Regions from separate parts of the Fictibacillus marinisediminis genome, predicted to be linked through region 2. Evidence: predicted binding sites of a transcription regulator. Region 2 holds the regulator's gene; the other holds the start of a gene.
What was found. The regulator Rex, encoded in region 2, represses fermentation and respiration genes when NADH is low (regulators of the CRP and FNR family bind a similar motif). The targets are predictions, from matches to a motif close to TTGTGAAATATTTCACAA.
Positions count from the first base shown of each region.

Region 1 (5,109 bases), 270 kb from region 2:
TGAGAAAGCGATGCTTGAAGAGTCAGACCAAATTCGAAGCGACTTTCAAAGCAGGATTAAAACCTTTACGGCCAGCAGTTCCACTTGGCTTTTTGATGGAATTGACACCTCGAAGTTCCGTGATGACCTGGATCTCTCAAAGGTCATAAAAAGTATGCTGTGGGCATTTGAAGGGCTCAGTGAAGAAATACGGGCCAAAGCGAAACTCCAAGATCTTGAGGTTGATTATGACGAGGTGTTTGCTGAAGCAGCTGCTTACATTGAAATGTTTAAGAAAGCTTTTTATAAATGAACAGGAGGCTGCAGCCATGAATGTGATTGAGATCAAAAATTTAACGAAAAGATATGGCAATGCCAGGGGAATCGAGGACATCAGCTTTCATGTGGAAGAAGGGGAAATCTTTGGCTTCATCGGTCCGAACGGTGCCGGTAAATCCACAACGCTCCGCACGCTGCTGTCCATCATTTATCCAACGAGTGGAAGCGCTGCGATTTTCGGAAAAGACGTCATTAAGTACGGGCCAGAGATCAAAAAGCAGATCGGGTATCTGCCTTCAGAGGTGTTCTACTACGACAAAATGAAAGTGAAGGACCTGCTGAACTATTCCGCAAGCTTTTATAAAAAAGACTGCAAGAAACGGATTCATGAACTCGCAGAAATCATGGATTTGGATCTTAATAAACGAATCGATGACTTGTCCTACGGAAACCGGAAAAAGGTTGGGATTGTTCAAGGCTTACTTCATGAACCGAAGCTGATCATTCTGGACGAACCGACCGGGGGACTGGATCCATTAATGCAGCAAAAGTTCTTTGATCTCTTGAAAGAGGAGAACAAAAAGGGAGCGACCATTCTGTTTTCCTCGCACATCCTGAGCGAAGTGCAGAAGATGTGTGACCGGGTTGCCATCATTAAAGAAGGAAAGCTCATTACGGTTGAGAAGATCAGTACCCTTCAAGAAAACAACCATAAGAAGATTAGAATTGAGACAAAACACCCGGTGGATGCTGGATGGTTTGCAGTGGATGGTGTGACGAACATGCAAAGTGAGGACAATAAGATCAGCTTCTTATACAGTGGCAACATTAACTTGATCATGAAAAAGCTTGCGGAAATTGAACTTTCGAACGTTTGGGTGGATGAGCCAGACCTTGAGGAAATCTTTCTTCATTATTATGAGAAGGAGGATGGTTCCAAGTGAATATCTTCTTGCATGAGCTTAAGGTGACCCGTAAGTCCATGCTGATCTGGGCATTTGCTCTAGCGGCAGTCACGGTACTGTTTTTCTCGATCTACCCATCGGTTGAAAAAGATGGAGATCAGTTTATTAAGGTCCTTCAAAATTATCCGGAAGGTGTGTTGAAGGCATTAGGCGTTCAGATCAACACGATCACGTCACTCCTTGGATTTTACTCGTATTTCTTTTTATATGTGATGCTGTGCGGTGCCATTCAGGCGATGAATCTTGGAACCGGGATTTTATCCAAGGAAGTCAGCGGGAAGACAGCAGAGTTTATTCTCGCGAAGCCAGTGACGAGAGCACAGATCATCACCGCTAAGCTGCTGGCTGTACTTTATACGTTAATTTTCACCAATGTCATTTTTATTGCCGTTTCATACGGTATGGCGGTTGCAGTAGCAACAGCAGATTTTAACGAAGAAGCTTTCTTCTTCATGTCAGCGGCAAACTTTTTTGTACAGCTCGTGTTTGCGTCGCTTGGTTTTCTTGTATCAGCAGCTTTTTCAAGGATCAGATCGGTACTGCCGCTCTCGTTAGGTACGGTCTTTGCTTTTTTTATCCTCAGCATGTTCGGCTCTGTCATAGGGGATAAAGCGATTCGCTATATTACACCGTTTAAATATTTTGATCTGTCATATATTATGAAGCATTCCTCTTATGAGCCGGTTTATATCAGTATTGAAGCTGCCGTCGTCATGGTGGCGATCGCGGCCAGTTATGTGCTGTTTACGAAAAAAGACATCCATGCGGCCTAGCAGGATAAGGAAGAGGTGATAAACGATGAACATCTTTTGGAGAGAGTTGAAATACAGCCGTAAGTCCATGATTTGGTGGTGCGTCGGCATTCTCTTTATGGTGGTTTCAGGAATGAGCAAGTATGGGGCCATGAAAAGTTCCGGTCAGTCTGTGAACGAGATTTTTGCTGCGATGCCTAAATCGCTTCAGGCCATATTTGGGTTAAGCTCACTGGATTTATCAACCGCCATGGGATTTTACGGCATGCTGTTTTCGTATCTTGTCTTGATGGCAACTATCCATTCCGTCATGCTCGGCGCCAATATGATCGCAAAAGAAGAGCGTGACAAGACGTCAGAGTTTCTGATGGTCAAGCCAGTATCCCGAACAAAAATCATTACATCAAAGCTTGCAGCATCCATTGTACTGCTTGTGATCTTCAATCTCGTAACCTATGCTTTTTCGGTTGCAATGGTGATGCACTATTACTCCGCAGCAGATACAAGTGAGATTGGGAAATTGATGGCTGGATTGTTTTTGCTGCAGCTCTTATTCCTGGCGATCGGAATGGCCATCGCGGCTGTGACCAAGAGTCCGAAGAGGGCAGCGTCCCTCGCGACCGGCATCCTTCTCGTCACGTATATTCTGTCCATCGTCATCGAACTGAATGACAGGCTTGATGCTCTCAAGTACATTACGCCGTTTAAATACTTTGAGGCGAAGAACCTGATAGAGAATAGCGGATTTGATGGTGTGTTTGTCGCGTTGTCAGTTGTGATTATTGCGGCGGGGATTTTCCTCACTTACGTATCGTACCAGAAGAGGGATTTGAAAATTTAAAAGCAGTTTAGAGGTTCCTGAAAATGGGGCCTCTTTTTTTTGGTGGTAAAAAATCTTTTATTCTAGCAAACGCTTGTCCATTCCAATCAACTCTAGCAATCTCGTAACCTTTGTTGCTCTTGGGAGTGGTTGATTTCCGTTTCAGGTTGCTCGCTTTCCGCGGGGCGAAGCTTAAGCCTTACCGGCGCCAGCGCCTGTGGGTCTTACCTGTCCCACTGCTCCCGCAGGACAAGGAAGGCTTCGGCAGCGTTATATCGCACGAAGAAAATGTGAAATTCATTTTCGAGGAGTCTCGCACCTTTCACCTTGTGATAATAATCACAGATATCAACCCTTTTAAGCGATAGTATTAATTTGTAATCTCGAAGTTTCCCCTAAGCAATCAAAACGTATAAAAACTGTTTAGATTAATACCAAATTATAAAAAACAAAAACAGATTTTTAAAAAGGGATGAAAAAAATGTTTTGTTATCAATGTGAGCAAACTCCAACTGGCGGCTGTAAAACCATAGGTGTATGTGGGAAAGATGAAAATATTGCCAGTTTACAAGATACTATCATATTTGGCTTAAAAGGAATTGCTGCTTACCGGACGCACGCAAATCAATTAGGGTACACGGATCCCTTCGTTGATGCGACCACTCATGAAGCGTTATATATGACGCTTACAAACTCGAACTTTAATGTACAGGAACATATTGATATGGCAATGAAAGTTGGGAAAGCGGCTGTTCGTGTAATGGAGTTGTTGGACAAAGCACATACAGATCGTTTAGGAATTCCTGAACCGATTAAAATATCGCAAAATAAGATAGAAGGAAATGCCATTGTAGTAACTGGTCATAATTTATTTGCATTGGAACACCTTTTAAAGCAAACAGAAGGAAAAGGGATAAATATTTATACTCACTCTGAAATGCTGCCGGCACACGGTTATCCAAAACTTAAAAAGTATCCGCACTTAAAAGGAAATATCGGTAAAGCCTGGTATGATCAACGCCGCTTGTTTGAAAAGTTTCCGGGTGCCATTTTAGCAACGACCAACTGTGTGATGCCGATTAAAGGAACGTATGCCGACAGAATGTTCTCCTATGAAGTGGCCGGCTTAGAACATGTTCAAAAAATTGAAAATGATGATTTTACTCCATTAATTCAGCGAGCATTGGAGCTTCCTGAGGTGAATATTGAATCTGACGAAACATTACTTACAGGGTTCCACCATCAAACTGTCATTGGTATAGCTCCTGAAATCATCCAAGCGGTAAAGGATAAAAAGATTAAACGTTTCTTTGTCATTGCCGGTTGTGACGCACCTGGAAAGGGTGGAGAGTACTATCGAAAACTAGCCACATCCCTGCCACCGGAAACGGTCATTTTAACCACTTCATGTGGCAAATTCCGTTTCAATGATGTAGATTACGGAGACGTACCCGGAACGAATATTCCACGCTATATCGACCTTGGCCAATGCAATAACTCCGTTTCAACTGTAAAAATTGCACTAGTTCTGGCCGATGCATTCGATTGTGAAGTAAACGAACTCCCTGTTAGCATCGTTCTTTCTTGGTTTGAACAAAAAGCGGTTGCCATTCTACTCGGATTGTTCAGTCTTGGCATCCAAGACATCCGTATCGGACCCAAACCTCCTGAGTTTATCTCACAGGGTGTAATGCAAGTATTACAAGACACCTTTAATCTAAAGCTCATTGGGGATGTCGAGGAAGATATGAATGCCATGCTTTCTTAATGTCAGCGTATAGGAATCCTAAACATTTGTTTAGAAGGAGTCAGGCTCCAAGAAATCACAATTTAACAAACCTAAGCCCGAGGAGATCCCTCGGGCTTATTATCTGCCGTTGGCTCCAGCCCTTCCTGTCACTTTTGGTTCTTACGGCTGTTTTGGAGATTACCCATGTGGCGTTTATTTTACTGGATACTTTACCGCATTCTTCTCCATCTTGTTACGTACAATCTCGTTTACATCCACATCAAGCCTGTCCGCCAGCTGAAGGGAGTAGATGATTACGTCAGCCAATTCATCTTTAATGTCTTCCAGGTTCCCATCGACCGCTTCCTGGCTTTCTTTCCACTGGAAGTTTTCCAGCAGTTCAGCGGCTTCAAGCGTTATGGAAAGGGCAAGGTCTTTTGGATTATGATGAGGGCCCCAATTTCGTTCGTCCCGGAATTTTCGGATTTCATCTATTAAATGCTGCATGATATCGTTGGCTCCTTTATAGGTATTAATGATTTCTTTTACGATAAGTATTATAATGACAGAACGTGAAGAAGAATT
Region 1 covers NZ_JAIWJX010000002.1:520,503-525,611, forward strand. Annotated here, with positions in the region: gene LCY76_RS02955 (TetR/AcrR family transcriptional regulator) at 1-292, shown strand, start outside; gene LCY76_RS02960 (ABC transporter ATP-binding protein) at 309-1,202, shown strand; gene LCY76_RS02965 (ABC transporter permease subunit) at 1,199-1,996, shown strand; gene LCY76_RS02970 (ABC transporter permease subunit) at 2,022-2,816, shown strand; gene hcp (hydroxylamine reductase) at 3,277-4,563, shown strand; gene LCY76_RS02980 (nucleotide pyrophosphohydrolase) at 4,738-5,031, opposite strand.
Region 1: a site for Rex is predicted at 3,123-3,140, ahead of hcp (hydroxylamine reductase). Genes of this name have one in related genera too.

Region 2 (5,109 bases):
TCCATAAGATGCTCGGTTTCTGCTTTGATCTGTTCGATCTTTTCATTATGTTCCTGCGTTTTCTCATAATCCTGGTAAACGGCGGGATCACATAACGCTTCTTCATGAACAGCCTGCTCGGTTTCAAGCTTCTCCAAGAGGGTCTCTATTTCTTCAATTCTCCTCTGCCGCTTGCGGTCTTCGCGTTTAGCCGCCTTGTCCTGTTTATACGCTCCGGCTGAGGCGGGTTCCTCCGCTTGCGGGGAGGAAGGGAGACTTTTGTTTTTTAATTCTTCACGTTCTCGCGTCTCGGTTTTTTTCGCAATATAATAATCATAGTCACCGAGATAGTTTGTAATTTTCGTCCGTGAAAGCTCAGCGACCTTGGTGGCAATCCGGTTGATGAAATAACGGTCATGTGAAACGAAAACAATCGTTCCGGGATAATTGATGAGTGCCTGTTCGAGAACCTCTTTGCTGTCGAGATCCAGATGGTTTGTCGGTTCGTCCAATAACAGCAGGTTGGCCTTTTGCATCATTAGTTTAGCCAGTGCAAGCCGGGCTTTTTGGCCGCCGCTCAGCTCGTTGACATACTTGAGTACGTCATCCCCGCTGAACAGGAAGTTGCCTAGAACGGTTCGGATTTCTTTTTCCGTTTTGTCCGGATACTCGTCCCAGAGCTCGTTCAGCAATGTTTTATTGGAGCTGAGGTTCGCCTGCTCCTGTTCATAATGGCCGATCTTCACATTGGCGCCGTAAGCGATGTGTCCTTCCAATAAAGGCAGCTGTTTTAAGATGGCCTTTAAAAGAGTGGACTTTCCTATGCCGTTCGGCCCGACAAGCGCAACGCTGTCCTGGCGGGAAACATGATAGTCAATGTTGGTGATGAGCGGCACACCGTCCTCATAACCGGTAGCGACCTGCTCAAGCTTTAATACGTCATTGCCGCTTTGGCGTTCTATATCGAACAAGAAGGATGCGGACTTTTCATCACCAAGCGGCTTGTCCATGACTTCCATTTTCTCAAGCTGCTTTCTGCGGCTCTGTGCACGTTTAGTGGTAGAGGCCCGGACGAGGTTTTTTTGAACAAAGTCCTGAAGCTTGGCGATCTCATCCTGTTGCTTCTCATAGGCTTTCATATCCAGTGCAAGGCGTTCTGCTTTTTGTTCCAGATACTGCGTGTAGTTACCTTTAAACTTGGAAGAGCGATGGCGGGAGATCTCATAGACCGTCGTCACGATTTTATCCAGGAAATAGCGGTCATGCGAGACGAGCAGGATCGCGCCGGGATAGGACTGCAAATATTGCTCAAGCCATGAGAGTGTTTCAATGTCCAGGTGGTTGGTCGGCTCGTCCAGTATTAAAAGGTCTGGCTTTGTAAGGAGCAGTTTAGCCAGCGCTAGGCGTGTTTTCTGCCCTCCGCTTAATGTCTGCACGGGAGTTGACGGATCAAACCCGCTAAACTGAAAGCCGTGAAGCACCGTGCGGATGTCCGATTCGTATTGATAGCCGCCTGCTTCCTTGAACTGGATCTGCAGTTCGTCATACTCTTTTAGCAGTTTATTGTAGGCTGTGTCATCTGCGGTCAGCGCAGGATCACCCATTCGGCTCTCCATGCTGCGCAGCTGCTTTTCCATCTTCCGAAGCGGCTCGAACACGCTGATCATCTCATCCCAGATGGACAGTTCGGATTCAAGGCCAGTGTCCTGGGCTAGATAACCGACTCGGACGCCTTTTGGCATGATCAGCTGGCCTGAGTCGTAGGACATGTCACCGGTAATGATTTTTAAAAGCGTGGATTTGCCTGCTCCATTTCTTCCGACAAGCGCGATTCTGTCGCGGGTTTGGACTTCCAGCTTAATATTCGATAAAATAGGGTCAGCCCCAAATGATTTTGTTAAGTCATTCACCTGCAAAATAATCAATGTATAGTCACCTCAAATTCCTATCGACGAATAACAAGGTTCACAGACTGAATGCGAAATGAGATGCTGCTCGATTAGCCTGTATTGCTGAATTCTGTCTACTCTTAGTGTAGCTTACATAAGCGAAGCGGAGCAACTAATCAATGTTCAACATTTCGTTAGAATTAACGTGCAAATCATCCGCCATAGATTTCAAAGATAGTGTATATTCTAGGAAGAAGGAGAAGGTTATGGAATCTTTTACGCATTTTAACGAACAAGGAAGAGCGAAAATGGTAGACATCTCCGATAAGGATGCGACGGTCCGTACAGCTGAAGCCAGAAGCTCAATCGCTGTTAACAAGGAAATCTACTCAAAAATAACAGAAGGCTCGTTTCGTAAAGGCGATGTCCTTGCCGTTGCGCAGGTCGCAGGCATTATGGCAGCGAAAAAAACATCCGACTGGATTCCAATGTGCCATCCTCTGTCCCTGACGGGTGTAGATATTACGTTTCAATGGGAAGAAGAAAATAAAGAAAAGTACAGGCTGCATATTGAAGCAGCCGTGAAAACAAAAGGCAATACCGGTGTTGAAATGGAAGCTTTGACTGCAGCGAGTGCCGCAGCGTTAACCGTTTATGACATGTGCAAGGCCGTGGATAAGGGAATGATCATTGGACCAACCTTTTTGCAGAGCAAAACCGGCGGAAAAAACGGGGATTTTCAACGTACCACTTAAAAAATATGGTAAACTGTAGATAAGCTTTCTGATAGTGGAGGGCTCTAATATGAATCAGGAACAGATAAAAATACCGCAGGCAACTGCCAAGAGGCTTCCGCTTTATTACCGTTTTCTAAAAAACCTTTCCATTTCAGGAAAGCAGCGGGTATCTTCTGCAGAGCTTAGCGAAGCAGTAAAAGTAGACTCAGCAACGATCAGAAGGGATTTTTCCTACTTCGGTGCTCTCGGGAAAAAGGGTTACGGCTACAACGTAAACTATTTATTATCTTTTTTCCGGAAAACGCTTAACCAGGATGAAGTAACAAAGGTTGCCTTGATTGGCGTTGGAAATTTAGGGACCGCTTTCCTGCACTATAACTTTATTAAAAACAATAATACGGTCATCCAGGTCGCTTTTGACGTGGATCCGGCCAAGGTAGGAAAAGAAGTAGCGGGAGTTCCGATCCATTCCATCGACAACATTGTAGCGGAGCTTCAGGAAAGTGATGTAGAAGTCGCCATCCTGACCGTTCCAGTGGGCTCTGCCCAGTTTATTGCCGACCAGCTCGTTCAGGCTGGGATCAAAGGCATCTTGAACTTTACACCTGCGCGCCTGACACTGCCGGCAGAGATCAGGGTGCATCATATTGATTTAGCAGTGGAATTGCAGTCTTTGATTTATTTTATGAAACATTACCCATCAGTTGATTTATAGATTTTCCATTTTGCAGTAAAGGAGGTGTCTGGAATGATTGGAGCAGGTAGTGCAGTTTTTATCGCCGCGGCCGCATTAGTCGTATTTGGACCGAAAAAGCTTCCGGAACTTGGACGGGCAGCAGGAAAAACGTTAAGAGAATTTAAAAATGCGACACAGGGACTCATGGATGATCATGATAACGACAAGAAAGAAAAAGAGTCTCTCCAAAACGAACAGAAGTAGCAGTTAGGATGAACAAAATGTCAGATAAAAACATGCCGGTCTACGACCATTTGGGTGAATTAAGAAACCGTATCGTTATTACGGCCGTTTTCTTTTTTCTCTTTATGGTTGTGGGTCTCTTTTTTGCCAAGCCCGTCATTGTTTATTTGCAAAGTGACAATGTAGCAAAAGACATCCAGATGAACGCGTTTAATCTTACCGATCCTCTGAAGGTATATATAGATTTTGCTTTTATTATTGCGCTTTTGCTTTCCCTGCCGGTGGCGCTCTATCAAATATGGGCTTTTATCAGTCCCGGTCTTTTTGAAAATGAAAGAAAAGTAACACTCTCTTACATTCCGATTTCCTTTCTGCTGTTTGCAGCCGGACTGAGCTTCGGCTACTTCATTCTGTTTCCGCTCGTCGTTCATTTCATGTCGAACATTGCGAATTCGCTGAATGTCGAAGGGGAATATGGGATTAACGAGTATTTTTCATTTTTGTTTAGTTTAATACTGCCGTTTGGTTTGTTGTTTCAGTTTCCGGTCCTTGTCATGTTCTTAACAAGGCTTGGGCTTGTGACTCCTCATTTTTTACGAAAGATCAGGAGATTCGCTTATTTTGGAATTATCGTTGTGGCGGGTCTGATCAGTCCTCCAGAGCTGATTTCACACTTGACCATCACCGTTCCGCTCATCATTCTGTATGAGATCAGTATTTTAATTTCGGCGAATGCCTATAAAAAGCGGCTGAAAGCAGAAGAAGAGGCTATGCTTGATCTTGAATTGGAAAAGACACATCTCGATTAATGAGGTGTGTTTTTTTACTAGAAAGCTTTGCATAGATGTAATGTCTAGCTCCAGCGTCCAAGTCCTCGAGGTCGCTTCACTCTTACTTCACAACACAAAAAGCGTGTTGCTGTGCAAGAGCTCCAGCGCTTGTCGGACTTTAGCAGGGCGCTTGCGCTTTTCTAGATGGAGGTAATAAATCATGCACTATAATGTTATTGTCATTGGAGCCGGTTCTATGGGAATGGCGGCAGGATCTTTTTTATCGAAGAGCGGGAAAAGAACCTTATTGTTAGATTCATATGATCCACCGCACAACAAAGGCAGCCACCACGGGGATACAAGAATGATGAGGTATGCGTACGCAGAGGGAGAAGAGTATGTTCCGTTCGTTCTGAAAGCACGGGAGTTGTGGAGAGTTCTGGAGAAAGAGACAGGCAAAGAGCTGTTTCTTCAAACAGGCGTCTTGAATGCCGGGGATCATCAATCCAAATTCGTTAAGAACATTATCTCCAGTTCAAAGACTTATTCTCTGCCTCTTGAAGTGTTGTCTTCGCATGAAGTGAATGAGCGGTGGCCGGGAATGACATTGCCTGAAAACTATATAGGATGCTATGAGCCAACGTCCGGAGTGCTAAAATGCGAGGAATGTATTGAAGCTTATCGAGAGCTTGCAGAAAAGTACGGAGCAGAGATTCTGACCAATCAGAAGGTTAAAGAACTGTATATCCAAGGCGAGAAAGTAACCGTTAAGACGGAGGAACAGACATTTTCTTCAGATGCCCTGGTTGTTTCGG
Region 2 covers NZ_JAIWJX010000002.1:246,706-251,814, forward strand. Annotated here, with positions in the region: gene LCY76_RS01535 (ABC-F family ATP-binding cassette domain-containing protein) at 1-1,904, opposite strand, end outside; gene moaC (cyclic pyranopterin monophosphate synthase MoaC) at 2,135-2,623, shown strand; gene LCY76_RS01545 (redox-sensing transcriptional repressor Rex) at 2,673-3,320, shown strand; gene LCY76_RS01550 (twin-arginine translocase TatA/TatE family subunit) at 3,354-3,545, shown strand; gene tatC (twin-arginine translocase subunit TatC) at 3,563-4,333, shown strand; gene solA (N-methyl-L-tryptophan oxidase) at 4,515-5,109, shown strand, end outside.